4 regions of the Brevibacillus ginsengisoli genome follow, and region 3 is predicted to be linked to each of the others. Evidence: riboswitches for the same ligand, from Rfam matches in the RefSeq annotation. Region 3 holds a riboswitch; each other region holds the start of a gene.
The links. Region 3 has a riboswitch for cyclic di-AMP ahead of ACQCN2_RS19395 (Na-translocating system protein MpsC family protein). Riboswitches for the same ligand answer to the same signal wherever they lie in the genome.
Positions count from the first base shown of each region.

Region 1 (7,428 bases), on a different contig from region 3:
GATACACCTCAATTGGTCATTGTGTTCATGACGGTATTGGTATGCTGTCTTGCCGCAATATTGGGCATTCGTTCGATTGCCATTACTTCGGGTATTCTGCTTCCCATCGTCGTAATACTAGGCTATTTCGTCATGACGGCTAACTTCCAACACAAGAATTATCAACTGTTGACCCCACTATTGGAGAATGGAATTTCTCCTGTTTTACAAGGATGTATTTATGCTGGTGGGGGATTTGTAGAGACGATTTTCCTTCTCTTAACCCAACACCATCTGAAAAAGCCTTTTAAAAAGTGGCAGATTCTCTTTCTAGCCGCTTTTATCGTAATGTTGACGATAGGACCCCTTACAGGAGCTATCGCAGAATTTGGCCCAGTGGAGGCTGCTAAACAGAGATATCCTGCCTTTGTGGAATGGCGTTTGGTCAAGATAGGCAAATACATAGAGCATCTTGACTTTTTATCGCTTTATCAATGGTTTTCTGGGGTATTTATCCGGTTAAGCTTGGTCTTGTATGTATCGGGAGATCTGCTCAGCAGTTTCATTCCAATCAAAAGAAATACGATACTGGTTATATTAAGTTTTCTTATGGTGGGGATGACGATGTGGCCATTAAGCGATGTCTTGTTTTATCGATTTTTAATGGTGGTTTACTTTCCGTATTGTTTTGTTTTTAGTTTATCCACTTCGATTTTGCTGTTTGGAATTGCCTTGTTGAGCAGAAAGAGAAAAGAGGGATATCAACATGAGAACGGCGCGTAACGAAAATCCCCGACCACTACCAATGGAGTTCTATTCAGAATCCTATTTGCGACAATTATTTGGGTTAAATGATGATGTCAAAGTAAAATCAATTCGTGTAAATCAGCATGGCGGTTCCACGATTCTGCTTCTTTATTGCGACAATCTCATTGACAAGAAGCAATTACAAGAGTTCATCCTCCCTCGCCTGCACGAGCTGATTGATGATGAAGCAGGCAATCCTGTTCACGAAAAAGTGATGGAGAATCATCCCATTCTTCCCATCCGCTGTTTACCCAATACAGCGACAGAGGAAGATATTATTCTGCAAGTATTTGCGGGAAAGCTGTTCGCGATCATCCCCCACACCCAAAAGATCCTTGAATTTGATATTGCCAAAATCCCGACTCGTACGCCAGCCGAATCAAATTTTGAATCATCCGTTCGCGGTCCACGAGATGGGTTTGTCGAGAGTCTGTCCGTTAATGCAGCCCTGATTCGGAAGCGTTTAAGAACCACTTCACTTCAATACGCGAAGTTCGTGATTGGTGCTCGGACCAAGACGCAAGTGGGGTTATTCTACATCGAGGACATACTGTCAAAAGAGATTCTGCATGAAGTCATAAACCGCCTGAGTCACATTGAAATTGATGGAATTTATAGTTCAACCCAATTGGAACAAATTATATCGGATCGTTCATGGGCTTTTTTTCCATTGTTAGACTATACGAGCAGACCCGATTATGTAGTGGATTGCTTGCTCAATGGCCGTTTTGCTATTTTGATAGACGGTAATCCGTCGGCGATTATTGCCCCGACGAACTTAATGCAATTGATAAAGTCACCAGAAGACGTGCATTTTACCTTTCTTTCGGTTACTTTTGGTAGATTACTACGATTAATCGGTTTGATGTTATCCTTGTTTTTACCTGGTTTTTGGATTGCGTTGGTTTCCTATCATCAAGATCAACTACCATTCCCTTTGCTTGCCACCGTAACAGTTAATCGTGTAGGGTTACCAATTTCTGCTCCTACTGAGATGTTGCTAATGATCATCCTTGTGGATATTTTCAGAGAAGCAGGCGTTCGATTGCCAACCGCATTAGGGAATACCATTACGGTAGTCGGCGGATTAACTATTGGAGACGCCGCCATTCGCGCAGGTCTGGTTAGCCCATCCATGGTAGTGGTTGCTTCGCTAACTGCGGTAGCAGGATCAACCTTGGTTAGTCAGGCCCTAGTGGGATCCATCAGTGTGTTGCGAATTATTATTTTCTTTTTATGTGCCTCGCTCGGGATGTACGGAGTTTTTGTTTCATTTTTTGGCATTGTTTTATACCTGTCTTCGCTTCAATCCTTCGGTGTTCCCTATCTTGCACCTGTTTCTCCAATTAACTTCAAGGATGTCATTAAATCGATCTTCCGTGTTCCCTGGCCACTCATGAAAAGCAGACCGAGCATTCTTAATCCTCAGGATAAAAGCAGGCAATCGGGGGAAAGCGAATGATTTGGTGCAGAAGAAAGGCAACCCTAATCTTTCTGATCTGTTCCGTTATCCTTACAGGCTGTTGGGATGAAAGAGAGATTGAAGACCAAAGCTATGTGACCTCCATTGGAATCGACTACGAGAAAAATCAATATGCCATTTATGTCCAAGTGCTTGATTTTAGCAATGTAGCCAAACAAGAGGGAGCGAGGTCGAGAGGTGAACCAGGAGTTTGGGTAGGAAAAGCGCTAGGCTCTACGTTAAACTCTGCTTTTAATAATCTGTATCCGACAGCTCAGCAACAGGTATTTTGGGGACATGTCAAAGCGATTGTCTATTCGGAAAGAGCCCTGAAACATCAGCCGAAAGAGATAGTGGAAATCATTAATCGTTACAGGGAGATGAGATACGACATTTGGGCGTACAGTACAAGGGAATCATTGGAGAAAGTGTTCACAGTAATCCCCTTTTTTAAATTAAGTCCGCTTGCTTCCATCCTCCATGAACCTGTTGACACGTATAACCAGCGATCCGTGATTGAGCCTGTTTATCATTACCGGTTTATCAGAGAGTTAATGGAACCCCCCGGCACAACCTTGCTTCCAACTCTGACAATTGATCCAAACAGATGGAAAGAATCACAAAAACCACATAGTCTATTAAGGGTGAATGGTGCTTGCCTGTTCCATCATGGCAAATATAACGGGTATTTAAAGGAACCCAATCTCATTGGACTTCGTTGGGTGTCGAAAAAAACAGAACGTACTTTTGTCCTCGTCAAACTAAATGGAAAAGCGGCGGCAACTGTTGTGATTCTACACCCCAAACCCCAGATTACCTATCGTGTTACCGGAAACAAGCCAACTTTTCAGATTCATGTAAAGGCGAAAGGTGTACTGAATGAATTCTTAACAGATATCCCTCTTCAACAGTTAGAAAAAGAAGTCTCGTCTATCATCCAAAAAGAGATTAGAGATACCTATGAAAAAGGGCTGTCGATTGGCGTAGATGTGTATCACTTAGAGGAGAAGCTGTATCGGGAGGACCCTAATCTTTGGCGAAAAGTTAAAGGAAACAAAGACTCATTTCTTCAAACGGGTTCGTTGGATGAGATAGGAGTCGATGTTTCCGTGGATTTTACGGGTAAGTACAAATACATACATTAAACTGGTCGTTGGATCGGGCGTTTTCCACAATTACCAACATTTTAGCATTTTTTGAACCCTGCTCTTATGTTAAGGTTTAAAAAGTGTTACGAAATAAAATGCCGAAACTTGGAAACAAGTGCGGGGGACGAGACTTCCACCTGGAAGTCAAATAAGGATCATTCGTGGTCCTTTGGGGTGAATTGCGCAAGCAACGGGTTGACTCCTCAATCCGAATCCGACAGCTAACCTCGTAGGCTAAGGAGGAGCTTTAATTGAAAAAACGCAACAAAACCCTCTTGTCATTGACACTAGGGATCTTTCTCGCAGGCATGTCCGGCAATGTGTTCGCCGCAGAAGAAACACATGTAATTGCTCAAGGGGACACATTCTGGACGCTCTCCCAGAAGTATCAGCTTCCTTTGGATGTTATACTTAAGCTTAACAACGAAAAAGACCCGCTTCAGTTGCAGCCGGGTATGGTTGTGAAACTTTCAGCACCTGTGACGAAGCCTGCTGCACAACCTGCATCCAAACCTGCTGCACAACCAGAAACCAAGCCAGTTCATATTGAAAGTGTTGCGCCTAAGAGTGTCGGACCAGTAGTGAAAACAGCAGATGGACAGGAACTCCCTGTCGCGCGCTGCATTCCTGCGAAAGCAACGGCGTATACAGCTGACGCAAGTGAAAATGGCGGTTATGCTGGGCTTGATTACTTTGGAAATCCGTTAAAAGTAGGAAGTATTGCTGTGGACCCTAATGTTATTCCGTTGGGTTCGACTGTTTATGTTACAGGATACAAAACAAACGGATTACCTGCTAGCGGAATGATTGCTCGTGCGGTAGACGTTGGTGGAGCCATAAAAGGTTCCAAGGTCGATATTTTCGTACCGGGTGGACATGCTGATGACTTTGGGATTCAGGATGTAAAAGTATACGTCCTGAAGAAGTAGTTAGCCTGCAAGAGAAAACGGGTTGCTTATCGAAGAGTGAAGAACCTTCGGATAAGCGACCCGTTTTCACGTTTTAGATGAACATAAAAGCCTATGTTAAACTTTTTTCTTAATATTGGAATGTTAAATTACTTTAAATAGGTAAGTAATTTAACATTATTTCCATTCGCGTAAGCCCACCAAGAAAAGATTTCGTCCGCTTGCCCCCTCTCACCGGGGGGTTGAAACACAGTCTCCTTGGAAGTGAGACTTAGCGAAGGAACGGAGAAAGGGATAAGAGTCGCCACCCAACCCCTTTAAGGGGCGCGAAGCGTTTGGCGACTCCCTTTCGTAGTGAGAGAGCGGACTTTCCCCCTTCATTGCGAACTTCCACAGAGCGAAAAGGGACGAAGTCTTTTCTCACACTTTGCGAAGAGCGAACACCGTCAAGAAACTAAGCGACTGTTTAAGTTCGGAGGTAAGCGTCTCAGCTATTGACGGGTCGACACCTTCCTTATAAACAGGATGCTCAACCAGCAATTCAAACCCGTTCTCCAAAGCCAACTGGCACGCTTCCCACGGCATCATGGTATTCTGGATGATCGCTTCGTGATAAAGGCGGCGGTAGCTGTAAGCTCGAGGAGCGGCTGTTGGTCCCAACACGCCGAGGAGAAGAACTCCTCCCGGTTGAAGCAGTCTGCTAAACTCTTGCAGCGTTACGAGAGGAGATTCTGTCCACTCGATCACGTTAACAGCGAGAATCGCCGCAAAGGACGTATCCTCAAACGGCAGGGCGGTAATATCATGCGAATGGAACATTAAGTTCAGATCAGGTGACATCCGTTTTTTCGCCAGCATAATCATTTCATCGGAGAGGTCGACGCCAGTAACCGAGTAACCATCAGCAGCCAATTTCCAGCTTCCATAGCCGTCTCCGCAACCGGCATCCAGTACAGATCCCGCTTGGGGTTGTACCAGCTGACGAAGCATGGGGAGAATCGTCCGTCGACTGCCGTTTTCCCACATTTCCTTACTGCGAGAGTGCCAATTGGCCGCATTGCGATTCCACTGCCAGGCGACACCTGCATTCCATATGATTTCTTGCTCGGACATAGCCATACTCCTTTATCTATCAGGTTTTTGACAGCGCTTTCTTCATCAATTTCTATGTTATCATGTTTTTTCTAATTTTCACACAAGTTATCAAGGAACTGGAAGATGGAGGAAGATGACGGTCTTGAGGCGGAGTGAAAAACCAATCCTTCGACCGTTTGTACCAAATATATCCTCCTGTAAGATAAACCTGTAAGCAAATCGTTACACGAAAACATAGGAAAAGGTGATGGAAAATGAAACAGGCAAAATTGGCCATGGTAGGAGCAGCTTTAGTAGGTTCGGTTCTATTTACACAATCAGCATTCGCCAAAGAGGATCGAGATACAGTGAGCGATAATTATGTGGGTGTGACCAATCAAGTGGTTGTTCAGACTTCTGCGCAACCAAAAGCGGAACCAACTGAGCAAGCAAAAAACAAGCAAGCACCTTCCACTTCAAGCTACGATTCGAATGTATCCGTTTATGGCATCGGTAACGATCGCGAGAAGTAAACAGCTAGCCAATAAAACATCAAAAGTATGGGACGCCCCACTTTTCTGTATAGGGAAAAGTGGGGTTCGTTTTTTGGTACGTTACGGTGATCCACTTCATTTCATAAGCTAGTAGCAGGTAGGAAAGGTCTTCATTGGTTAAAAGCGTTGGAGCGTCACTCCATGCTCTTGCGAAGGAAAGCGTTTACAGAGTAAATTTTAGAAAAGTGTGATAATAATCACAGTGGAGGTTGAGTAGATGAGCACGACTGACTTTTTTCCCATTCAAGATTGGGACCATGTAGAGTTTTATGTGGGGAACGCTAAACAGGCCATGCATTTTTTTACCAAGGCATTTGGCTTCGAGGCGTTTGCTTATGCTGGGCTGGAGACCGGGTCTCGTGATAAGGTCTCTTATGTGCTGAAACAAAACCACATCACCTTCGTATTGTCCGGTGCGCTTCATCCAGACCATCCAATTGCTGATTTTGTCAAGAAACACGGTGAGGGTGTTAAGGACATCGCGCTTCGCGTAGACAATTGTGAGAAAGCCTTCCAAGAAGCTGTATCCCGCGGGGCCATTCCGTTAATGGAGCCAACTGAATACTCCGACGAGTTTGGAACCGTTAAAAGAGCGACGATTGCCACCTACGGAGATACTGTCCATTCCTTTATCGAGCGCAGTAACTATAAAGGGGCGTTCTTCCCTGGCTTCAAACCGTACGAATCTCCTGTGCAAGGGGTAAGTACGGGTCTGATCGGAATTGACCACATTGTGGGCAACGTGGAATTGATGGATGAGTGGGTCAGCTATTATGAAAAAGTAATGGGCTTCTCCGCTTCGCAAAACTTCGATGATGACGATATTTCTACCGAGTATTCGGCTCTGATGTCCAAGGTTATGCAAAGTGGTACTGGTCGCATCAAATTCCCCATCAATGAACCCGCCGAGGGCCGTCGTAAGTCGCAAATTCAGGAATTCCTTGATTTCTACAAAGGTCCAGGCGTTCAACATATCGCTGTGTTAACCAATGATATTATCGATACGGTTTCCAAGCTTCGCGATAATGGAATCGACTTTCTTCATGTACCTGATACCTACTATGCAGAATTGCAAGACCGGGTAGGTGCCATTGATGAAGATATGGAGAAGCTGAAAAGCCTGGGGATTCTCGTAGACCGTGACGATGAAGGATACCTGTTGCAGCTTTTCAGCAAACCGATCGTGGATCGTCCGACACTGTTCATCGAGATTATTCAACGCAAGGGCAGCCGCCGCTTTGGTAACGGGAACTTCAAAGCTCTCTTTGAAGCGTTGGAGCGTGAACAGGAACTGCGCGGAAATTTATAAATGTAGGATTATCGGCCCTCCCCGATCAAGCGAAAGCTTCGTCGGGTGGGGCTTTTCTATTAATATCAGAATGTTTAGTTGGTTTACAAAGGTAGAGCAACTAAACATTCTTCCATTTGCGCAAGCCCCCAGAAGAAAAAACTTCGTCCACTTGAGATTCCTTGGAAGTGATACTTAGCGAAGGAAA
Region 1 covers NZ_JBNJQR010000011.1:174,280-181,707, reverse strand. The annotation lists gene ACQCN2_RS20785 (GerAB/ArcD/ProY family transporter) at 1-762, shown strand, start outside; gene ACQCN2_RS20780 (spore germination protein) at 746-2,248, shown strand; gene ACQCN2_RS20775 (Ger(x)C family spore germination protein) at 2,245-3,393, shown strand; cyclic di-AMP (ydaO/yuaA leader) riboswitch at 3,483-3,647, shown strand; gene ACQCN2_RS20770 (3D domain-containing protein) at 3,648-4,325, shown strand; gene ACQCN2_RS20765 (class I SAM-dependent methyltransferase) at 4,725-5,417, opposite strand; gene ACQCN2_RS20760 (hypothetical protein) at 5,654-5,911, shown strand; gene hppD (4-hydroxyphenylpyruvate dioxygenase) at 6,150-7,241, shown strand.
Region 1: another riboswitch for cyclic di-AMP. It lies ahead of ACQCN2_RS20770 (3D domain-containing protein); the one in region 3 lies ahead of ACQCN2_RS19395 (Na-translocating system protein MpsC family protein).

Region 2 (7,428 bases), on a different contig from region 3:
GATACGGTGAAGCAGCTGCCTTCCCCTTGTTGGCTGGTTACAGTAATTTGGCCACCATGCCGCTCCATGATACTTTGCGCAATAGTAAGTCCAAGCCCGGTCCCGCCACTATTGCGATTTCGCGATTTCTCCGCCCGATAGAATTTTGTGAAGACTTTATTCAGGTCTTCTTCCGCAATTCCTTCTCCTTTGTCAATGACGTTAACCACCAGTTGGTGTTCGCGCTGATCACAAGTCAAAAGAATCGATCCATCGGGTTTATTGTAATAGATGGCATTATTCAACAGATTTTGCATGACACGGCGTAATTTGGCTTGATCTCCTTCAACGAACAGGCGATCTGACACACGCAATTTCCACTTGAACTCCAGGTTGGCTTCACGCGTCTTCTCAAGATAATCCTCAACCAGACTCTGGAGAAACGTTTGCACGTGGATTCGGCTGTAAGTCAGGGGCAATTCCGTGCTGTATTGGCTGAAATCCTGCAGCTCATCAATCAACCGTTCCAGATCGGACGCTTTTTCTTCCATCTTTTTCATTCGATTCTGAATTTTATCCAGATCTGTCACACGACCCGATGCGATAAACGAGGCGTACCCTTTAATCGTCGTGAGCGGAGTGCGGAAGTCGTGAGCAATCGCGGAGATTAATTCATGCTGCCGATCTTCAGAATAGCGAAGCTGCTCCACCATATCCTGAAAATAGCGGAATAGTTGTCCGAATTCGTCATTAGCTTTATAAGAAAAGGAGACAAATCGCTTGCCTTCTTTTATGTCCTGTGTCACGCGAGTTAGTTCATTCACCGGTCGAAGAATCCAGCGAATGAGAATGTAGATGAGTACAGCGCCGATCAAAAGAATACTGGCATAAATGTAGGTGATCGTCATCGATACCCCTTTGGAAGCGAGAATATCATAATCATCCGTAAAGAATTCAATGACGGTTTGTCCCTGGTTGGGAGGTTCGTGATTGAAATGGTATTCGGCGATAATCTTTTTACCGGTTTTTTTCATATCATAGGCCGGCGATGGTTTGGAGAAAAGCTTGTTCCCATTTGCGTCGTAGACCGTAACTCGATACATCAATTCTTTGGGAAGCTGATCATCCAATTCTTTCACTTCGATTGGGTCTTTAAAAACACTGTTGCGCATCAATTGATTGAAGCGGACGAGCTTGGCAGCCTCCATTTCTTGCAAAAACTGCTCGTGGCGATCCGTTTTCATTTGCTCGACAATCAGTTGCTTGAAAAAAAGGTTGTAGGTCAGAAGATGAATGCCGATTACAGCGAGAAAGGACAAGAATAGTTTTTTACCTATTCCCATCCTACTGACGCTCCCCGATGAATACGTACCCGGTACCCCATTGTGTTTTAATGAAGATTCGCTCCGATTCCAGCTTCTCCCGCAGGTTTTTAATATGAACGGTTACTGTATTCAGTGAACCATAGCCATATCCCCATACGCGATCATAGATCTGTTCACGGGTGAAGACAATGCCTGGATTCTCCGCCAGAAAAGTAAGCAGTTGGAATTCCTTCGTGGACAGCTCCACCTTTTCGCCTTCCACAAAAACGGAGTAGGTCTCCTTATGAATCTCCAGTCCTTTAAACTTCAGAATGGTAATAGGAGAAGTGGAGGCATCTTTGTCAGGCGCATCGGTAATCGTTACTTTGCGAATCCGATCGTAGCGGCGAAGGTGTGCGCGTACGCGGGCCAACAACTCTTCGGCATCAAACGGTTTGGTGATATAATCGTCCGCGCCGATTTCGAGTCCAACTACTTTATCTACCGCTTTTCCTTTGGCGCTCAAGAATAGAATCGGAATGTCAGATTCACGGCGAATCTGGGCGCACAACTCGTAGCCACTCATGTTGGGCATCATGATGTCTAGGAGGATTAGGTCGGGTTGTAATCCGTTCTTCAACAGAACCAGGGCTTCAGCACCATCTTCAGTTACAGTAACCTGAAAACCTTCACTTTCAAGTATGTCGTGCAGGAGTTCAAGAATCTCCTGTGTATCATCAACAACGAGTATATGTTCTTTCAAAAAAGACTCCCCCATAATCGAGTTTCACTACCTCAAATATAACACGCTTTCCATGAGAACTGGGACGGTAATTTCTTATAGAAGAAACATATAGACAACATTATATATAACCATCTCATGGGAGCAGGTACTAATTATAATCAGAAAAAGTCAGAGGAAAATGTCCTCTGACCTTTGATGTACGTAGAACTTAGTGTTTTTTCTGTGGTGAAGGCTTTTTCGCTGTTTCAGTTATAGAAGCTGCCTGTACGCTCTTTTTCTTGCTTTGAGCCAGCATCTGATTTGAATCTGGTGAATCCTGAAGAGCTGGAAGAGCAATACGCTTCGCACCAACATAACGCTCGGACCAGTAGTAGGGATCAGTCAATTTGGTTTTGACGACGCCAACTCCTGATTCAGAGTGAATGAAGGTGTTGTTTCCAAGGTAGATTCCCACATGAGATACGCTGTGTCCATTTGTTTTGAAGAACACGAGATCACCAGGTAGAAGCTGTGATCTCTCTACAGCCTTGCCCATCTGATACTGCGCAGCTGAAGAATGAGGGATGTCTACGCCCAGCTTCTGAAACACGTATTGTGTAAAACCGGAGCAGTCAAATCCTCGAGTGCTGGTACCCGATGCCTTGTAAGGCACACCGTATAGCTCCTTCACGGTTGAATCAAGTACATTCTCATCAGCATACGCTGAGATTGTACCCATTGATAAGAGTCCAGCAAGAACAAAAGCCCAAACAAACTTACGCAATGAGGCTGCCCCTTCCGTGAGCCTACGAGGTTAGCTGATGGGTTCGGTTGAAAGGTCCCCTAAGCTGTTTTTCGACAGCTATTCACCCCAAAAGATTGGTTCCCCCGTTTCCAAATAAAGGAATTCGGCTTTTTTTGAGTTATTCTTACACAAAGTACAAGTATTCGCCCCCTAAGTAAATTTTTCCTCTTTAAATAATTAACGTTCATAAAATAGACACAATTAGGCGGTCGTGTTGAAGGACGAGCTCTCATCGGTCTCAAGGCGGAGTGAAAAACCAATCGCTCGTCCGTTATTCAAAAAGCTAAGTTGGCCTAGAATAAAGACATGAACGACAGCACCATTACGAATTGGAGGGATGAAGGATGGGGGAGCGTTCGGGGAAAGTGTTTCTCGGATTATCCCTGCTTATCGTCGGAGTACTTTTATTAGTGGACCAACTCGGTTTGGTTAGACATTTGTTTCACCTCCTTATACCGGGGCTCATCATGATTTTTGGAGCGAAAAAAGTAATTTCGGACGAATCTGCAGGCAAAAAATTCTTTGGGTTGTTTATCTTCCTGTTTGGTTTCTTAATGATGATCGGCAAGCTGCATTTGCTCTTTTCTAGCTTGCTTGCGATTGGAGTCATCTACTTTGGGTTCCGCTTGATTCGCCGTGACACACACCGGACGGATGAAGCCGTCGGATATGCTGATCGACAATGGGCCAAAGCGGTTTTGAAAGAGGACGCTCTGGATCGTTGGGAGCGGGAAGTGGACGCGAGAAACAAAGTTTAAAACTTTTTTAAAAAAACATGAATGGAAATACAAGGAGGAATACACAATGGGTATTATCAAAAGACTTCGCGATTTAACAGTAGCTTCTGTCAATGATGTTATGGATTCTCTGGAAGATCCTGCGGTAATGCTAAATCAATATATGAGGGATCTTGAGGCGGAGATTGGACGAGTGGAGGTATCAGTAGCCCGTCAAGTCGCGCTGGAGAAGAAATTCCGCCAACAGCTGGAAGAAGCCAAGGCAACTGTCCAAAAGCGCGATCGACAAGTCATGCTCGCCTTGCAAGAAGGAGAGGACGAGCTGGCAAGACGTGCCTTGATGGACAAGAAACAACAAGAGACCCGCGCTGAAGAATATGAGCAGATGTATATCTCGGCGCGTGAAGCCGCGCAACAGATGAGAGAGAAGCTTGGTGAGTTGAAAGACGAATTCTATAAGATGCGCGCCAAAAAATACACCCTCGTGGCTCGCGCCGAGGTAGCTCGTACACAAAAACACTTAAACAATGTCATTACAGGAATGGGCTGCGAGAGTGCCAGTCGAGGTTTCGCCCGCATGGAAGATAAAGTGATGCGGATGGAAGCCGAGGCTACTATGAGTGGTCAGTGGAAAGCAAGTTCTGTTGGGTTGGATCAATCTTTCCAAAAATTTGAGAAGGATGAGATTGACACTGAATTAGCGGAACTGAAGGCTTCTTTAAAGGCACCCCAAACGGAAAAGCCGAACGAAGTGCTGGAAGGCCAGAAATAATCTGAACAAGTTTCATACTTACAGTAGCCGAAGAATCTGAGGCTCTGGCGGAGCCAGCCATTCGCAACATCTAGTTGCATGGCTGGCGCTTGTGCTTAGAAAAGTGACATCATACTGGAGGTAAACGCTCGTGTCTGACATGATTATATTTTTAAAGCGATTTGTCTCAAATCCGACTCAAGTAGGCAGTATCATTCCAAGCTCCAGATTTTTAAGCTCACTCATGATGAAACCGATATCTTGGGAGCGATCAGGTGTAATCGTTGAGCTTGGACCAGGCACGGGTGTATTTACCCAAGAAATCATGAAAAAGATGAAAACAGATTCTCATTTTTTTGTCATAGAACGTGATCCACTTTTTCAAAAACTGTTGCGAAAACGATTTCCAACCCTTATCATTCGTAACGAAGCGGTTCAACTTTCCAGCTATTTGTCAGAGACACATCTAACGAAATGTGATGCGATTATTTCTGGCTTGCCTTTTGCTGTGTTTCCAGAGGAGACACGCAGAGAACTACTGGATGAAATCGAGCATTCTCTTAATGACGAAGGAGTCTTTGTCACTTTTCAATATTCCTTACAACTAAAAGAAGCGTTGGAGAAACGATTCGCTAAAGTGGAGATCAGCTTTACTTTATTGAACTTTCCGCCAGCATTTGTCTATACGTGTTACAAAAAATAAACGTTGACTTCTAGCACGCTTGTGATGAGCGCGGGGATGAGGGGACCATAGATGAAATTTTCACGCCTAAATAAATTAATCGCGGGGATCCTGATTATCTTCATCGGTTTCGGACTTCTGCTGGATAACCTTAACTTAATTGATTTTAATCCAGCTATCATATTTCCGCTGATCATTATCTATTTCGGGATGAGGTTATACTCCAAAAAGCGCCAAATAATTGGGGGACTTTTGACCTTATGGGGAGCTTTCATGGTCCTCAGTATGTGGTTTCACATCCGGTTTGATGATGTGTTTGGTGTCCTTGTTTCCTTGGGAGTTGTGTACTTTGGGTTTCGGCTAGTTCGTTCCAAGAAATCCGACAAAGAGAACCAGTCAGAGGAGCTAGTTCACCCCGTTCAACACATGCCAATCGAGACGGGTGGTCAAGAAGCAATCAAGACCGATCCAGAGCCTAAGCCAAATCCAGATCCAGATCAATTCACAAGCCAGTCCGAATCAGCGTCATACAAACAGATTCCACACATGCGCATTCAGACACCATTCAAAAACAAATCCAATCAGGAATCGAGAAGTGCCTTGATTGGGGATTTTCATTTAACCTCTGGGCGATTTGAACTTAAGAGTCTGAATATTTGGCATGGCATTGGCGATGTGATCATTGATCTGTCTCGTGCCCTTATACAAGAAGAGGAAGCATTTCTCGTCATTAACGGTTGGGTTGGCGGGATTACTATATACGTTCCAGTAGATTTGCCTGTTTCCGTTTCGGCTGAAGTGACGATAGGAGATATGGAAGTATTCGGACATCGCCAGGGTGGTCTAAATCGGCATGCCGTATTGACGGCAGAGAATTATGATGAAGCTCCCCGAAAAGTAAAGATCATCGTTTCGCTCATTATCGGCGATATCGATGTGAAGTACATCTAGGGGGTGTACAATTCCGTGCAGGTACAAGGAAAACTTTCTAGCATTCAATGGCAGTATGTAAAGCAATGGTTCTTTTTGACAGTGAGTATCGTATGTGTACTGTATGGAACCATGTTCGTTTTGTTTCGCTATATTGAGCGTAATGAGAGTTTTGCCGCATGGTTAGCGGTAAAGCTTGATGTGATATTTCCGATGCGATTCAATTGGAAGCTGTTTCTTTTGAGTTTGGTCCTTTCCCTACTGATCGCCTCCATCATTGGTGTGATTACTGGGTACATCATTGGCAATCTCCTGAAAAAACGGATGAATACGCTGCGGGATGCCGCCATGCATTTGGAAAGGGGCATGCTCTCCTATCGCGTACCCGAATTGGGAGCGGATGAACTTGGAGAACTAGGGTGGCAATTGAACCGATTGGCGGCCAAGTGGGAAGAACAGGTTGTATCCTTGCAGCGTTTGTCCAATCACAATATTGAGTTGGCTGATCAAGTGAAGCAAGCGGCGGTCGTGGAAGAACGACAGCGATTGGCAAGAGAGCTGCACGATGCGGTAAGTCAGCAGTTGTTTGCCATTTCCATGACAACGGCTGCGATGAAACGCTTGATCGAGAAGAATCCTGAGAAAGCCGCTCAGCAGATTGAGCTGGTGGAAGAGATGGCCGCAGGAGCACAAGCTGAGATGCGTGCGCTTCTCTTGCATCTTCGTCCGGCTACATTGCAAGATAAATCGTTAAAAGACGCCGTTTGTGAGCTTTTAGAAGAATTGACGCAGAAACACCCGATGGCGCTTACCTGGGAGATTGAAGAAATTATGAATCTCTCCAGCGCGATCGAGGATCATTTGTTCCGAATTTTGCAAGAAGCACTCTCCAATACTTTGCGTCACGCCAGGGCCTCTACCGTTTCAGTCAAATTATTTACCCTGCAAGACCAGGTACGTCTGCGAATAGCGGATGACGGTATCGGGTTTGATCCGGAGGGAGAGAAGATGACATCTTACGGTCTCGTCTCGATTCGTGAGCGTATCAATGAATTGGGCGGGGCCTTGGATATTTATTCGGCAGTTGGTAAAGGAACTCAATTAGAGGTTCGAATACCATTGATGAGTGAACGTGATTAATGGAGGAGGTACTTCCTGGTGATTCGAGTCATGTTAGTGGATGATCATGAGATGGTAAGGATGGGTTTGGCGGCTTATTTATCAACAGAAGACGATATAGAAGTAGTAGGCGAGGCATCCAGCGGAGAAGAAGGGGTGCGTTTGGCCAAAGAACTTACTCCAGACGTGATTCTGATGGACCTAGTCATGGAAGGGATCGGAGGGATTGAGGCGACTCGTCGCGTCCGAGAGATCAGTCCCGGCAGTAAGGTGATTGTCTTGACCAGCTTTATTGATGATGAAAAGGTATATCCCGTAATCGAAGCGGGCGCTTTCAGCTATCTTCTCAAAACTTCGCGGGCACCCGAAATTGCCCGGGCAATCCGATCCGCCTACA
Region 2 covers NZ_JBNJQR010000009.1:202,207-209,634, forward strand. The annotation lists gene ACQCN2_RS18610 (sensor histidine kinase) at 1-1,322, opposite strand, end outside; gene ACQCN2_RS18615 (response regulator transcription factor) at 1,324-2,046, opposite strand; gene ACQCN2_RS18620 (C40 family peptidase) at 2,237-2,791, opposite strand; cyclic di-AMP (ydaO/yuaA leader) riboswitch at 2,796-2,931, opposite strand; gene ACQCN2_RS18625 (LiaF transmembrane domain-containing protein) at 3,157-3,570, shown strand; gene ACQCN2_RS18630 (PspA/IM30 family protein) at 3,617-4,321, shown strand; gene ACQCN2_RS18635 (class I SAM-dependent methyltransferase) at 4,461-5,003, shown strand; gene liaF (cell wall-active antibiotics response protein LiaF) at 5,055-5,933, shown strand; gene ACQCN2_RS18645 (HAMP domain-containing sensor histidine kinase) at 5,949-7,052, shown strand; gene ACQCN2_RS18650 (response regulator) at 7,071-7,428, shown strand, end outside.
Region 2: another riboswitch for cyclic di-AMP. It lies ahead of ACQCN2_RS18620 (C40 family peptidase); the one in region 3 lies ahead of ACQCN2_RS19395 (Na-translocating system protein MpsC family protein).

Region 3 (7,428 bases):
TCCTTTCTGATGCAATTCGGGAAGGATTTTTTTTATTGCCTCTACGGTTTGACGTCCTCCATTATCGTGAAACAAGACAATATCTCCATTTCGAGCGTTGGTAAGCACCTTGTTGACTATTTTTTTTACACCAGGATTACTCCAGTCTCGCGTATCCTGATGCCAAGACCACATGATCACCAAGTTGTCCATTTTCTTGGCAACATGAACAAGCGATTCACTGTAATATCCACCCGGTGGACGAAAAAGGCTAGGCGTATTTCCGGTAACAGTACGAATGGTCTGGTTTGCCTTAGAAATCTCTTCCTCTAATTTAATGGAAGAAATCCTTCGAAGGTCTGGATGGTTTTGGGTATGATTACCGATTTCGTGTCCATCCTTGGATAAAGCCCGTACAATATTAGGAAATTTTTTTACGCGTGATCCTACAACGAAAAAAGTGGCTTTGGCGTTATATTGCTTAAGTAAGGCTGCTAATTGTGGGGTGTAGTGCGGATCAGGTCCGTCATCAAATGTTAAAGCAATGACTTTATCTTTGGTGGGGACCTCCCAAACAATTTCTTTTCGTGATTCATAATATTTTCGGCCTTTTTTTGCTGCCAATAATGGATCGGCATTTTGTGCAATAGCTGAACCACATAGGGATGTAACCACCAAAGCAACAGTTACAAGTACAAGAGCAACGGGTTTCATCATGGATTCGCCTCCATAACAAGGGTACACAGTCCCAAGGTAAGCAATACAGAAGTATGTAAACTTGTCTTAGCTTTATAATTCGAGGCGAGATACATGCAAGGAAGAATTTGAGAGGGCCAATTGGTCAATAATATTCGGGGGCGTGATTAATCAAATTCACATTAAATAGGGTGAACCATTTGAAACGGTGTCTGTTATGGTTATTGTATTTGCTAATTCTTTTCCTACCGCTTGAACATACGGATGCCAAAGAGCGACTTGTTCTTACCGTGACAACTTCTCCTAACTCCAGTTATTATTCAGAAATGACCATTGAAGACAGGAACAATTTGGCTGGTAAAATCCTGAAAAGCGCAGCCGTTAATGCAGCTGAAGGACCTGATTTGCCTAGAGCCAAAATTGGGATTGGAAGTCGTGTATTCCTCTTAGATTCGTACCATCGACTGTATGAGCCAACACGTGGGAAGAGAATTCTTATTTCCTCCTGGATACAAAATCAGTTAGACGGTTATGTGAACAAATTAGAAAAAGCCCATTTCGGTAACCCTCTGGATTGGGACAAAGTGAGAGAACAATTCGGCAGGATGAAGTATGCGGAAGTGATCGACATGGAGACGGGTGAGAAGTTCCGTGTGCAACGAAGGGCGGGGAGTCGTCACGCGGACGTTCAGCCTTTGACAAAGCAAGATACGGCTGTTTTTAAACGAATTTATCAAGGGAAATGGAGCTGGAGAAGAAGGGCCATTCTCGTTTCCATTAACGGGGAACGCTTTGCGGCGTCTATGAATGGTATGCCGCACGGGGCCGGAGCTATTCGGGGGAACAATTTTCCAGGGCATTTCTGTATTCACTTTCAAGGTAGCTCCACCCATAAACGTACGGAGCCTGACCCAGCCCATCACCTCATGATTACCAAAGCGTCGGGGGATCTTAAGAAATTAATTCTTGAGGCAAGTTTACAAAAGCTAGTGGAAATTTACTTGCTCTCTCTTCAACAAAATGATCTTTCCACTCTTGAAATGACCACTGATGGTTTTACCCCGTCATTTTCATTAAAAGAGATTGATTTAACCAAATACGTCATTTTGAATCTGAAAGATGATAGGGCAGAGCTTCTTGCCTCAGAGGTTCATGTTACTGCCTCTTATATTGAAAATGGCACGAAGAAAAAGAAAGCGGGATGGGTATTCCATCTAAAACGTCACTCGCCTTTGGAGCGTTGGAAGATTTGCGGTTTAGAACAAGAGAAAAAAACAATGGAAAGCCCCCAGAAGGGAGCTTCCATTCAACGGTGAGTGTGCATCATCATTCGATGGTGGTGAGCTTTCATTCTATGATAGTGCTCTCTTTCTGCATACGCGTGGTGCATTCTACGATCATGAGCGTGGGCAGTTTTTAATGTTCGGAAGTGCTCAGCCATCCTCAAATGTTCATTCATTCGTTGACGATGATATTGAATCGGATCCATTAGGAGACCTCCTTTTTCCATGGTATTTCATGGTATGGAGAATAGATCCTCATTGCTTGTTCGATTGTCCATTGGAACTTAAGAATAGGCAATTTTTTTGAAAACAGCCGTTGATTGCACGTAAAGAATTCAACTTCTTTAAGTGATTTTCCACGGCTTTTCTTATTTATCTGAAGCGACGACCAAAAAACGGTGATTCACGAAAGAAAAACGGGGATTCACGGAAGAAAAATGGAGATTCGCGGAAGAAAAACGGGGATTCAAACCCTCTGGTTCTAAAACCGTCTCGAAAGCCTCTTTCTCCTCGAAAACCTCCTCCAAAACCTCTTCCTCCTCGAAAACCTCCTCCAAAACCTCCTCGAATCGGTGGATCGTCTTGCATTGCACAGGAGTCATACATCATAGAACCCATGGATGAGTCGCAGGAGCATCGGCAACGTTTACGTGACAAGTAAATCCCTCCTTTTGGATATGTTTATACATATGTGTTTGAACCATGAAGCGTATGGACGAATGGAATGGTGGTTTTCGTCTAAATATTTCAGCGTATTTTTGTATGAAGAAAAAAAGGTCATCCTCCGCCAGTTGTATCTCTTGGCAGGTGATAACCTTTTGGGGGTGATTGGAGCTTAGTTTTGCAATTGCCGCTCCACATCACGATCCATAATGAAAACTTCAATCCGTTCGCCCATTTTGGTACTGATATCGCTATGACTGGAAAGAACCTTACATCCTGTCATCTGTTCCACAATGCCTTCATATTCCTTGCTGTACATCTCTCTTAGGACTTGGCGCATTTTTTTGACCAGCTTTTTGCCGGTTTCGTTGTTGACCAGATGCTTTTCTTCAACGGTAAGGACACCCTTAAAGCGTATGATCACCATGTCGCAAACGATGTAGGCTTTCGCTTCCTGTGGCCCCCGTCCAATCAGTTCACGCTGGAATTTGATAAAGGCTTCACTTAAATCAGCTTCCAGCTTTTTTTGAGATGGTGCTTTCATAAGACAAGTTCTCCTCTCTGCACGCTTACGAGGTTAGCTGACGGATTCGGGCGTGAGAGTCGCCCTACTCAGACTTCTGAGATTCACCCCAAGGACATGTTGTTTGGCCTCCATTTGGTTCCCCCGTTCTTCTTTTTAGGAAGACTAAGCGTTCAAAAAAATATTGTGTAATGATGAATAACGTATTGTATCTTACTCTCGATCAGATGTGTTTGTAAAGAACAATTTACCAATTTTTTATAGCAAGTAGTTGTACTTGTAGTAATGGATCAATTAAAACTAAGAGGGTTGATATGTAGATATCACGAATAAGAAGGGGACTGGAGGTGTTTGGGTGTCAGCTATTGAACGGATCAGTGAGCATATCTGGATCATGCATGCGGAACATAAAACGGATCGTCCGATATTGGCAGCGATCTGTGGTACGAAACGAACACTTCTGATGGATGCAGGGAACTCTCCTGTGCATGCCACCTTATTTCGTGAAGAGCTTGCCAAACATGGCGTACGTTTACCGGATCTGCTCGTTTTGACGCATTGGCATTGGGATCATACCTTTGGCATGTCGGAGTGGGAGCTTCCCACGATTGCCCAGGAGGAGACGGCAACGGGACTGCGCAGACTGAAAGGGCTGGACGGGTCGGATGAGATATTGGAGCGGCTTGTTCAGGAGAAGATTTTAAGCGAAGAGACTGTTGGTCACATCAAGCTTGAATATGGCACTGAGCGGAACATTACCATTATGGAACCTGATATCATTTTCAAAGATTCGATTACCATTGAGCTTGGCAGAGTGACTTGCGAAGTAAAATGGGTAGGTGGCGATCATACCTCGGATGCCTGTTATGTCTATGTGCAACAAGACCAGGTGTTATTTCTGGGGGATGCGTTGGGACCCAGTGTCTATGGCGGTCCTCGCTCTTATACGGCCCCAGCGTTCCTTCGTCTTCTGGGAGAGGCGTATTCTTATGAAGCCAAGGTATTCGTGGAATCTCACGGGCGACCAATGGAACGAGAAGCTTTTATACAAGATTTGAATGAATGGGAACAACTTGCTAGACTTGTGGAAAAATACGGTGGCGATAGAGAACGAATTGCAGAGGAATTAACTGCATGGTTGAAGGTAGAGGAGCTTTCCAAAGATTTGAAGAGAGGTCTCGAATATTTCATGGCTGGTTTGGGGCGTGGAGAATAGAAAGGGTACTCACTCTCGGATTGCTCGAGTGTAAGTACCCAATTGGTTTTTCTTTACGATTACTTAAGACCGAATCGACCCAACAGGCTGGAGCATCGTGCCCTCGTTGGCATAACGAATGTGCCAGGAGAATGCTTTGGCAAGATCGTGTGGGGTTTGGCCACCCTTTTGCAGTGCTTCTTCGTAATATTCCAGCAATTGCTCACGATACATTGGATGAGCGCAGCGCTGGATAATGAGAGGTGCCCTTTCTTTTGGAGCCAAACCGCGCAAATCAGCGTAGCCTTGTTCTGTCACAATGACGTCCACATCATGCTCGGTATGGTCTACATGAGACACAAATGGAACGATGCTGGAGATTTTTCCGTCTTTGGCAATCGATTTGGTCACGAAAATTCCGAGTCGTGAATTGCGTGCGAAGTCACCTGATCCACCAATGCCGTTCATCATATGGGTCCCGGAAACATGTGTGGAGTTGACATTGCCATAGATGTCCACTTCCAAAGCTGTATTGATGGAGATCAGCCCCATACGACGAATCAGCTCAGGATGGTTGGAGATTTCTTGTGGGCGAAGAACAAGCTGATCACGGTAGCGGTCGAACTCGGAAAAGACCTGCTTCATTTTATCGACGGAAAGGGTAATGGAGCACCCGGAGGCGAATCGAACCTTGCCCGCATCAATCAAATCAAATACAGAATCCTGCAACACTTCCGAATACACCTCTAGATCATGGAAATCGGAGGTCAACAGACCATGAAACACGGCGTTGGCAACCGAACCAATACCCGATTGCAGCGGTGCCAGTGTGTGCGAAAGACGACCCTGAGCCACTTCCCGGTGCAAAAATTCAATCAAATGCTTCGCCATGATGGACGTTTCTTCATCCGGTGGAACAATGGTGGATGGAGAGTCGGCGGAATTGGTGATGACAATGCCTTTGATTTTCTTGGGATCAACAGGAATTCCGAGAGTACCAATACGCTCGTCCACTTCTTTTAACGGGATTGGGTTGCGATTTCCTTGGGCGCCCGCTTCATAAATGTCATGAATACCTTCTAGGCTGAGTGGTTGAGCGAGATTCAGCTCTACGATGACTGCTTTTGCTTTTTCGACAAAGATAGAGGAATTGCCAACAGAGGTTGTCGGGATAATCATACCGTCCTCTGTAATTGAAACCGCTTCCACGATTGCGTAATCAATAGGAGTTAGTACGTCTGCGCGAATCCACTCGGCTGTGTGCGACAAATGCTGGTCGACAAACAGCATCTCACCTTGATTGATTTTTTTGCGCATGGTGGAGTCTGCTTGAAACGGAAGGCGTTTGTTTATAATTCCAGCTTCTGCCATTACTTTGTCAATGTCGGAACCTAATGAGGCGCCAGTATACACATTGACTTTGAGCGGGTTTTCCTTCGCTCTGGCAACGAGAGCCAACGGAACGGCCTTAGCGTCACCCGCACGTGTAAAACCGCTTAATCCTAAGGTCATGTTATCTTCTATCCAAGAGGCTGCTTCTTCTGCTGTCACGATTCGGTCAAGTAAACGGGAGTCACGCAAACGATCGGATAAATGTTTTTCCACAGGAATTCTCCTCTTCACTGTTTTTTCACATTTTACCAGCGATTCGTTCTTGACTCATCGGTTTATGTATGAAAGGCCTTCATTTTGATGCAAGCCAGAAAATTCACGACATTAGCAAGGAAGATTAAAAGTTAAGGACCTTTCGGAAGTAACTGGAAAAGGACTGGCTGACTGGAATCTTGGTCTGATCCTTCATAATCAACAAAAAAGTAGAATGAGAGTCTGGTTGGATTTCGTGGATGTAGTTGATATTAACGATGTAGGAGCGATGCACGCGAATAAACTCATCGGGCGGAAGAATCAATTCCAACTCGCTGAGATTGCATTTGTGATAGCCTTCGATCCGTTGCGATTTGACTTTTGTTTTGCGGTTCTGAGCTTCGAGATACAGGACTTGCTCATTGGGAACGGGAATCCAGCGATCATCGGTCTTTACTGTCAAAAAGGCAGGCTGAGACGGCTTGTAAGGCAAAATTGCCGTAATACAAGCTTGGGGCTGACCTTCCTCGAAAATAGGGACTGACATCCCAAAATAGGAGGTTCCAAATACGCTGGAGTCGATATATTCTGACAGTCGATGCTGAACGGACAGCGCTTTGGAGGTAAGAGATCCTTCTTTGATCCTATCCCCAGGTTGAATAGACAAATCGATGGATTTGCTTGGCTTGTAGTAAATATATTGGTGTCGATCCGAGATGGCGATTGACGTATGCTTCGGGAGCAGCTCACTGATGACTCCCATGATTGAGGTAATTGTTTGAGTATCCACTGTTTTCACCTTGCCATTACTAAATAATCTTTATTATAAAGGCAAACGGTTTCAATTCGCAGTTTTTTTTGACGATCTGATATAATCTTTACTATATAATTCAAGGACGTATTTGAGGTGGAACAATGCTTACGAAGTTCGGGTTTACCCAGTCAGAAAGCAAGGTTTACGAGATTCTGCTGTCCAGCGAAGAGCCTTTGGACGCAACCCAAATTGTGAAATATTCGGGTGTGCCAAAAGCCAAGATTTATGAAGTATTGACACGCATGATCGAAAAAGGGATTCTTCTGGACTCTGTGTCTGATAAAAAGAAATTCTATTCCGCATTGCCTTTGAACCTCGTGATTGATAAGCTGTCAGCTGAGTTCAAGGATAGCATTGAGCAACTCAAAACGAAGACGCCGAAAAAAACGATTTCAGACGATCGGGTATGGAGCTTGAAAGCTGATTCGTCCATCCGCGTGCAATCGCGGGAGCTCTTGCAGGAAGCGAAGAAATCTATTCGAATCTCTGTTTGGAAGGAAGATTTTACGGAGTATGTTCCGATCCTGGAAGAGAAAGAACGAAACGGTGTCAAAGTCGAGGCCCTTGTCGTAGGAGATGTGAAGACGAGCCTATCCAACCTCTATATCCTGTCGCCAAATGAAGAACATCGATCGTTGGAACGGATTCGCTTGATGATTATCGACGATGAAGAGATTCTGTTTGCTGGTGT
Region 3 covers NZ_JBNJQR010000010.1:113,807-121,234, forward strand. The annotation lists gene ACQCN2_RS19385 (polysaccharide deacetylase family protein) at 1-696, opposite strand, end outside; gene ACQCN2_RS19390 (hypothetical protein) at 876-1,991, shown strand; gene ACQCN2_RS19395 (Na-translocating system protein MpsC family protein) at 2,794-3,165, opposite strand; cyclic di-AMP (ydaO/yuaA leader) riboswitch at 3,174-3,326, opposite strand; gene ACQCN2_RS19400 (MBL fold metallo-hydrolase) at 3,500-4,360, shown strand; gene scpC (succinyl-CoA:acetate CoA-transferase ScpC) at 4,424-5,944, opposite strand; gene ACQCN2_RS19410 (LytTR family DNA-binding domain-containing protein) at 6,069-6,713, opposite strand; gene ACQCN2_RS19415 (TrmB family transcriptional regulator) at 6,839-7,428, shown strand, end outside.

Region 4 (7,428 bases), on a different contig from region 3:
GAAAATCAAACAGATAAGGCGCCTTCATCCGACCTCTCACACTTGCCAAATCCATCTCTCTAAACTCATTCCAGTCTGTTAGAATCACGACTCCATCAGCATGCTGGATTGTGTCCTCAAGATTGTTCCCATAGGCAACCCGATCCTGCCAAAGCTTGCGGGCATGCTCCATCGCTTGCGGATCATAAATCCGAACGCGGACTCCCACTTCCAGGAGCATATTGATGACGTCCATCGCTGTCGAGTCCCGCACGTCGTCTGTTCCTGCCTTAAAAGCTACACCGAGTACAGCCAGCTCCACATTCTCCAGACTTGGATAAGACTCTCCGATCCTGTTCACCAGATATTCTTTCTGCAAATTGTTACTGTAAAGTGTAGCCTCCACTAATGGCAGCGAGATGCTTTTGTCACCAGCCATGCTGCTTAGTGCCGTAGTGTCTTTCGGCAGACAAGAACCTCCGAAGCCGGGGCCTGGTTGCAAATGCTTGCCCCCAATTCGATCGTCCAACCCCATCGCGTAGGCCAGTGTCCCCACATCTGCCGCCAAACCATCACAGAGTCGGGCCATTTCATTAATAAAAGCCACTTTCATTGCCAGAAAGCTGTTCGACGCATACTTCACCAATTCCGCCGTTTGAAAATCCGTAACCACAAACGGAACTCCTTGTTGCTCGAACGGGCGATACAACGCATACATGATCTCAAGTGAACGCTCGTTGTCTGTACCCAAGATGATACGGGATGGCTGGTAAAAATCATCCAACGCGTGTCCCTCACGGAAAAACTCCGGATTCGAGACGACATCGTACGCATCGTAATCGTTCCCGCATGCATGAAGCAGTTCTTTGATTTCCTGATTGGTCCCCACTGGTACCGTGCTTTTGGTCACGATGAGCTTGTATCCGACCAAATTCTCACCTATCGTTCTCACCGCAGAGAAAAGCGCGCTTCTATCCACATCTCCCCGATAATCAATTGGTGTTCCAACCGCCAGAAAAATGACGTCTGCCCATTTGATCCCCTCCTCCAAGTCGTTGGAGAAGCGAATTCTGTCAGCCTTGATTTGCTCGAGCAATACTTCTTTCATCCTTGGTTCATAGAGAGGAAGTTTGCCTTGTTGCAGGCATTCAATTTTCTGTTTATCTATATCCAGGCATAGGACGTCCCAGCCAAAAAAGGCGAGGCCGACTCCCATCGTCAACCCTACGTACCCTGTTCCCATAATGGATATTTTTGTCATGTAGTTGCCTCATTTCTGTTCTTCTAGCTTTTTCTTTGCCGTCCATTTTCGTACATCCCGCAGCGATACAGGCGAGGTGATGAGTACATAGGCGCCTGCCGCGAATGAAAAGATGAATTTGAATCCGTGACTAAGCAAAGCAACCGCGTATGCGTTCGAAAGCGACATCCCCACTGCCGCCAGCGAAAAGCTCATCACACTCTCGTACGTTCCAATCCCGCCAGGAGTAAAATTAAACGTCTGTCCCGCAATCGTCATGCTGGTCACCCAGACCCCCTGAAGAAAAGACAGCTTGATCTTTAAAGCGTGAGCAACACCAATCACCACAAACGCTTCCAGTAACCAGCTAATTGCGGTCAAGCTCACGATCATGACGCCGCTTGTTCCACTCATCGCTTGCTTCATTAGACGGACATGCTTGTGCAGGAAGCCAGACAACTTCTGTTTGGATAAAAAATAGACAAGGCCGATGACAAGCATGATTCCCAGCACAAATCCAATCATCGCGAACCACGAAACACGAAGCCCGATGACCAAGACCCCGATCCCGGAGAATAGCCCCAGCGTAAGGACATCCAGACTGCGAAGTACAATCACGGAATGAGCCGCTTCGTCCCAACTGGCATGCTTGCCTTGGACCAGATAACCTGCTCGCACAACTTCTCCCACTTTAAACGGAAGAATGTGATTGATGAATAAACTATAAAATAATGCATGCAGACAAACCTTGAAGGATACATGATCATGCAAGTATCGTCGCCAGGCAACGGCCCGCAGAACAAAAGCCATACCATACAAGACCGTCATCAAAAGTAGAGCTATCGGCTGAGCAAGCAGACGCAGCAATTGATTCGCGACTAGCTTGAGATCAAACCACCCCAGGCACAGGTACACAAACGCGGCAAAAATGATCAGGCGAATGCCCCAAATTCCAATCGTTTTTTTGTTCATTCCATATGCAATCCTTTAACCATCATAGTCTTTTGATAGCCATTCATTCTTCCGGAAAAATATAGTACGAACGTCCCATTTCCAGACGAAAAACAGCTCATCCACAAATATAGCAGAACATGATTCAGATAGCAGTAAGAAGCTAACGTGTAATTTTGTCCATTGTAAACGCTTACTCAGCGATTTTAGACACTTGCTGTTTGAATTTCGGGAGTGTAGGATTTCGTATGTAATTATCTTAAATTGAATAGGTGAACGCTTAATCGAATGAACGGGGGAACCAATCTTCTGGGGTGAATCTCATCTGAAGCGATGAGTAGGGCAACTCGAATCTGTCCGAATCCGTCAGCTAACCTCGTAAGCGTGGATCGGGGTGAATACTGTTGACACAAGACCGTACTTAATCCTCCTTGTGTTTTTTGTGTTGTAAATGAGCGATTGAACTATCTTACACAAAGCGGGGATTACACATCATGGTATCGAAGTTAAAACGTTTTCTCATTGGCCGCCCAATGAAATCAACCGCACTGGCTGATGAAAAACTGAGCAAGCTGAAAGCGTTAGCGGTCCTCTCATCTGACGCTTTATCATCGGTCGCCTACGGAACAGAGCAAATCTTGCTCGTTTTGATGGTGGGAGGCTTTACCGCCCTCTGGTATTCCATTCCGATTTCGATTGCCGTACTCGGATTGTTAACTGTTCTCATCCTGTCGTATCGCCAGACGATCTTTACGTACCCCTCTGGAGGCGGAGCGTACATCGTCGCAAAGGAAAATTTGGGTTTGCCTTTTGGATTAGTGGCGGGTGGTTCGCTTTTGGTGGATTATATCCTGACGGTTGCTGTTAGCGCTTCTGCCGGCACCGATGCCATTACCTCAGCTTTTCCGTTTTTACACGAGGACCGTGTTCTGATTGCAGTTGGCATGATTCTTATTCTTACCATTCTGAATTTGCGCGGGATCTCCGAATCAGCCACCATTCTTGCTTATCCAGTTTATCTGTTTGTTTTTGCTATTTTCGTATTAATCATAAGTGGATTCTATCAACTGATGACAGGAACGATTCCTGCTCACCAACCTACCTATGGTGTCTCGATTTCGGGTATCAGCCTATTTATTCTGTTAAAAGCCTTTAGCTCAGGCTGTTCGGCGCTAACAGGGGTGGAAGCAGTATCCAACGCCATTCCCAACTTCAAGGCACCTTCTGAAAAAAATGCGGCCATTACCCTTGCAATGATGGGGGCAATCCTGGGCTGTATGTTTATTGGCATCAGCTTTTTGGCCTACTGGTATGGAATCTCTCCTAACCCGAAAGAAACGGTTGTCTCTCAAATTGCAGCGGCTACGTTTGGACGCGGCGGGATTTATTATGGCATTCAGACGATCACCGCTTTGATTCTGTTCCTAGCCGCCAATACGGCATACTCCGCTTTTCCTTTACTTGCTTTTATGCTGGCGAAGGATAAATTTATGCCGCACATGTTCATGGTACGAGGAGATCGGCTCGGCTTCTCCAACGGGATTATTGTGCTAGGTGTGTTCTCTGCTCTGCTCATCGTGATTTTCAAAGGAGATACGGAGAACCTGATCCCACTGTACGCACTGGGCGTATTTATTCCGTTCACGCTGTCACAGGCTGGGATGATGAAAAGATGGTTCACGCGCAAACCTCGAGGCTGGGCGCTTCCATTTAGCATTAACACGATTGGGATGCTCACTACGCTATCGATTGCCCTTATTTTTACCATTACGAAGTTTTCGCAGGTGTGGATCATCTTTGTGTTTTTGCCAGTGGTTATTCTCGTTTTCCGCAACATTCATCAGCATTATGACGATATTGCCGAAGAGCTGCGAATTGACATTTCTCGGGACAAGCCGATAAGCAAAGACAATGTGGTTGTCATTCCGGTTGCCGGGGTAACCCGTGTGGTCATGGAAACGATCGGCTACGCCAAGTCGATGACGGATAATGTGGTGGCCGTTTATGTAGGCTTTGATGATGAGTCCGTCGACAAAATGGAGAGCAAATGGGCGGAATGGAATCCCGGCATTCGTCTGATCGTCCTTCGCTCCCGCTATCGAAGCATCCTGAAACCGTTAATCAAGTTTATCGATACGGTTGAATGGAAAACAGCGAAGAATGGCCATATTACCATCTTAATGCCGCAGTTTATCACGAAGAAGTGGTGGCACAACTTCCTGCACAATCAGACCAGTTGGCTGATTCGCGCCTACCTGTTCACTCGTAAAAACGTAACCGTAGCAACCGTGCCATATCATTTGCAGAAATAATCAAATGAAAAAGCAACGACCAGCCATCACACGGCTGGTCGTTTTTTAAACTTTCAGGAACCATCTTGGCTTGTCGATCTTTTTCTACTCGGAATAGTCTTGTATGATCTTTTTCAAAGCCGCCTTCACATCGCCCTGAAAAACCCCTCCATGATAGCAAATCAACTGATCAATGTCGTAGTCAAGCATTCGTCGAACGGAGCGTACAGCCTCTTCCATATCCATTGTATATTGAGGATTTGCGATATTCAGAGCTCCTTGCTGCACGACAACAGCGTCCCCAGCGATCAATGTTTTACTTGCTGGAAGGTACAATGAGATATGGCCAGGCATATGACCGGGAGTGTGGACAATCTCAATGCCACCGCACCAAGGAAGTCGTTCACCGGCAGAGACCGTGCGATCAACCGATGCCGGTTCAATGGATTTCACGAAGGACATAAATTGTTCCGCAAAAGGCTTTGCTTCTTCCGGCAACGCATCAAAGCTCGATTCCGCTTGTTCAAGCCGTAAAGACTTTTTTGTCCCATCGATATATGGTTTTTCAAAGTCATATGCAATAATCTCCACTTGCGGGTACAATCGCTTTAAAGCGGCAAGCGAGCCCATATGATCCAAATCGTGATGAGTCACGATCACTTTGGTTAACGAGGCAAGATCGACATTATTCCGTTTGGCGGCTTCCTCAAGATAGGCTTCAAAATTTGGATAACCACAGTCAATCAGAATGGTATCTTGCTCACTTTGAAGAATAACAGGATGAATGACTTGCCTTTGTCCGCTATACTCAAATTCAATGTCCAGTACATGTATGTAATGCATACAATACCCTCCCATTATATTTGCTACCTATCATTATATCAGTAACCCTCCTCAAGAAACCCAAATCCCCCCATTCTTAAAGTTGAATTTCTTGCAGGCAAGCTAACAATTCCTTATGCAGCCGGAGTAAGGATTCCACATCATTCTCATCCAACTTCTCCAATGCTAAGACCATCGCTTTATAAGAAAAGGCCTTCTCACTTGATTTTCTTGATAATTCTTCTCCTTTTGACGTTAACTTAAGATGGATTTCTCTTCTGTCTTCCTTGGAAATTGTACGTTCTACTAAGCCCTGTTTAACTAATCCGTCTACGCTTACACTGACGGTACTTTTAGAGGACATAAGCCTTTCCGTGATGTTTTTAAGCGTTAATCCGGGAAACGAATACAAAGTATTAATAATCGATAATTGTTGTAAAGTGATGCCTAAGCTCTCTGCATTCTGCTGTGTGAATTTTGTTGTGGTCTTGTTTATCGCCCAAAATGATTGCAATAACTCCATCGCTTTTTTCACTTTTTCATCTTTATAATTCATTTTTGGAGTACTCCTTTATCGATATCGTTCATTTCTGAATAGTTCATTTTAGAACTAATTATAATGAATATCGTACGGACATTCAACAAGGTATCCGCGTTCAGTCTACATTCGAATTTTCACAGGACGGCAAGTGGCTGGAATCAAGTAAGCTCTTTAGTTTACAGCATAAAAAGGGACGTCTAATTCGCTTCCACGAATCAGACGTCCACGGTGTTTCGCTTCTTTTCTTCGCATTTCTATCTCCGGTCGTTCAGGTTTTCGCTCCACCGGGTTGATTCCATTCCATGATCCTCGCTTCAAACTAGGATCCATTTTCCCTTCTCGTACCAGCTTTTCGCGGAATCGCTTCGCTTTACTTGCCATCTTGATCAGCTCCTTTGTAACTATCATTATACAACGTTCTGGTGGGAAAATGAAAAATTCGGCGTGAATTTTTCCAGAATAATCCTTCATTTGTTATAATCGCTTTAAGCTAGATCATGTCAGGGGTGACACCAATTTTTAAATTGAAATCGTTCACTTTTTGCCTGGGAATTGTTAGCATTTTAATTTGTCTGGCTGATAATTTAGGAAGCAGCCTAGCAAACATTATCCTTGTACGACTTAATCCCGTTGTAGAATTCATGATTTTTAAGGAACCATTCAAAAACTGGATGGTAGATGTTGAGGGCACAAAATTGATTGAAAATAGTATTGTAATCCGCCTTCAATTCCCTGCCTACCTCATACACCTAAGTACATTCCTCTTCATCGGACTAATCATCGACTATTTTATTTACTTAGCTAAAACAAAGCTGAGCAGATAACCCTAGTCTGTGAAGCCCTCCCTGAATTAAGCCGTAAAATACAGATAAATGGAGGGGTTTATTTTGATTGATATTATTTTTTATATACTCATGTTGTTTCTAACAGGATTCATTGCGCTGAAGCCTCTCGCTTTTTGGTATAGTCGAGATTGTGAGCCTTCAGAGTTTCGCATCGATATGATTCGAATAGTTTCCTCCGTGTTGTTTTTCATCATGTTAATTGGATTATTGCTTAATTTCTGATCACAATTACTATTGTATAAAATCATTATCATAATTATCATAATTATCATAATTATCATAGTTATCATAATTACCATTAAATACCACTTATTCTTAATTTATGTTATTGTTTAGGAAGGGATTTTGGAGGTAGTTAGATGACTGAATTAATGGAGATTGCATCCGCGATTTTGGTCTTCATGTTTTTCAAATACGCTTTCTCAAATGTGAAATTGCCGTGGAGAAACATGGTATTTGAGTATATTTCAATCGTTTTGATTATTTGGGTTATAAAATCGCTTATTCGTTTATTTGGTTCCTTTTGACTGTTCTTTTCACCAGACTATCGTGTCAAAAATAATTGACCAATTGCCTTATTAGCGGTAACGTATTTGGTAATTATTTGTAAAGGTGTGTTTATACATGCAAAATCAATTCGCAGTTGGATGGGGAACCCTTGCTCTTATCAATGCCGGATTAGCACAAGGTAAGAACCGTAGTGGTCTTAATTGGTTCATTCTTTCCATATTTCTCGGGCCAATCGCCACACTCATTATC
Region 4 covers NZ_JBNJQR010000007.1:24,660-32,087, forward strand. The annotation lists gene ACQCN2_RS14910 (UDP-glucose dehydrogenase family protein) at 1-1,240, opposite strand, end outside; gene ACQCN2_RS14915 (lysylphosphatidylglycerol synthase transmembrane domain-containing protein) at 1,250-2,191, opposite strand; cyclic di-AMP (ydaO/yuaA leader) riboswitch at 2,438-2,570, shown strand; gene ACQCN2_RS14920 (APC family permease) at 2,665-4,482, shown strand; gene ACQCN2_RS14925 (MBL fold metallo-hydrolase) at 4,567-5,304, opposite strand; gene ACQCN2_RS14930 (MarR family winged helix-turn-helix transcriptional regulator) at 5,381-5,839, opposite strand; gene ACQCN2_RS14935 (hypothetical protein) at 5,996-6,205, opposite strand; gene ACQCN2_RS14940 (hypothetical protein) at 7,294-7,428, shown strand, end outside.
Region 4: another riboswitch for cyclic di-AMP. It lies ahead of ACQCN2_RS14920 (APC family permease); the one in region 3 lies ahead of ACQCN2_RS19395 (Na-translocating system protein MpsC family protein).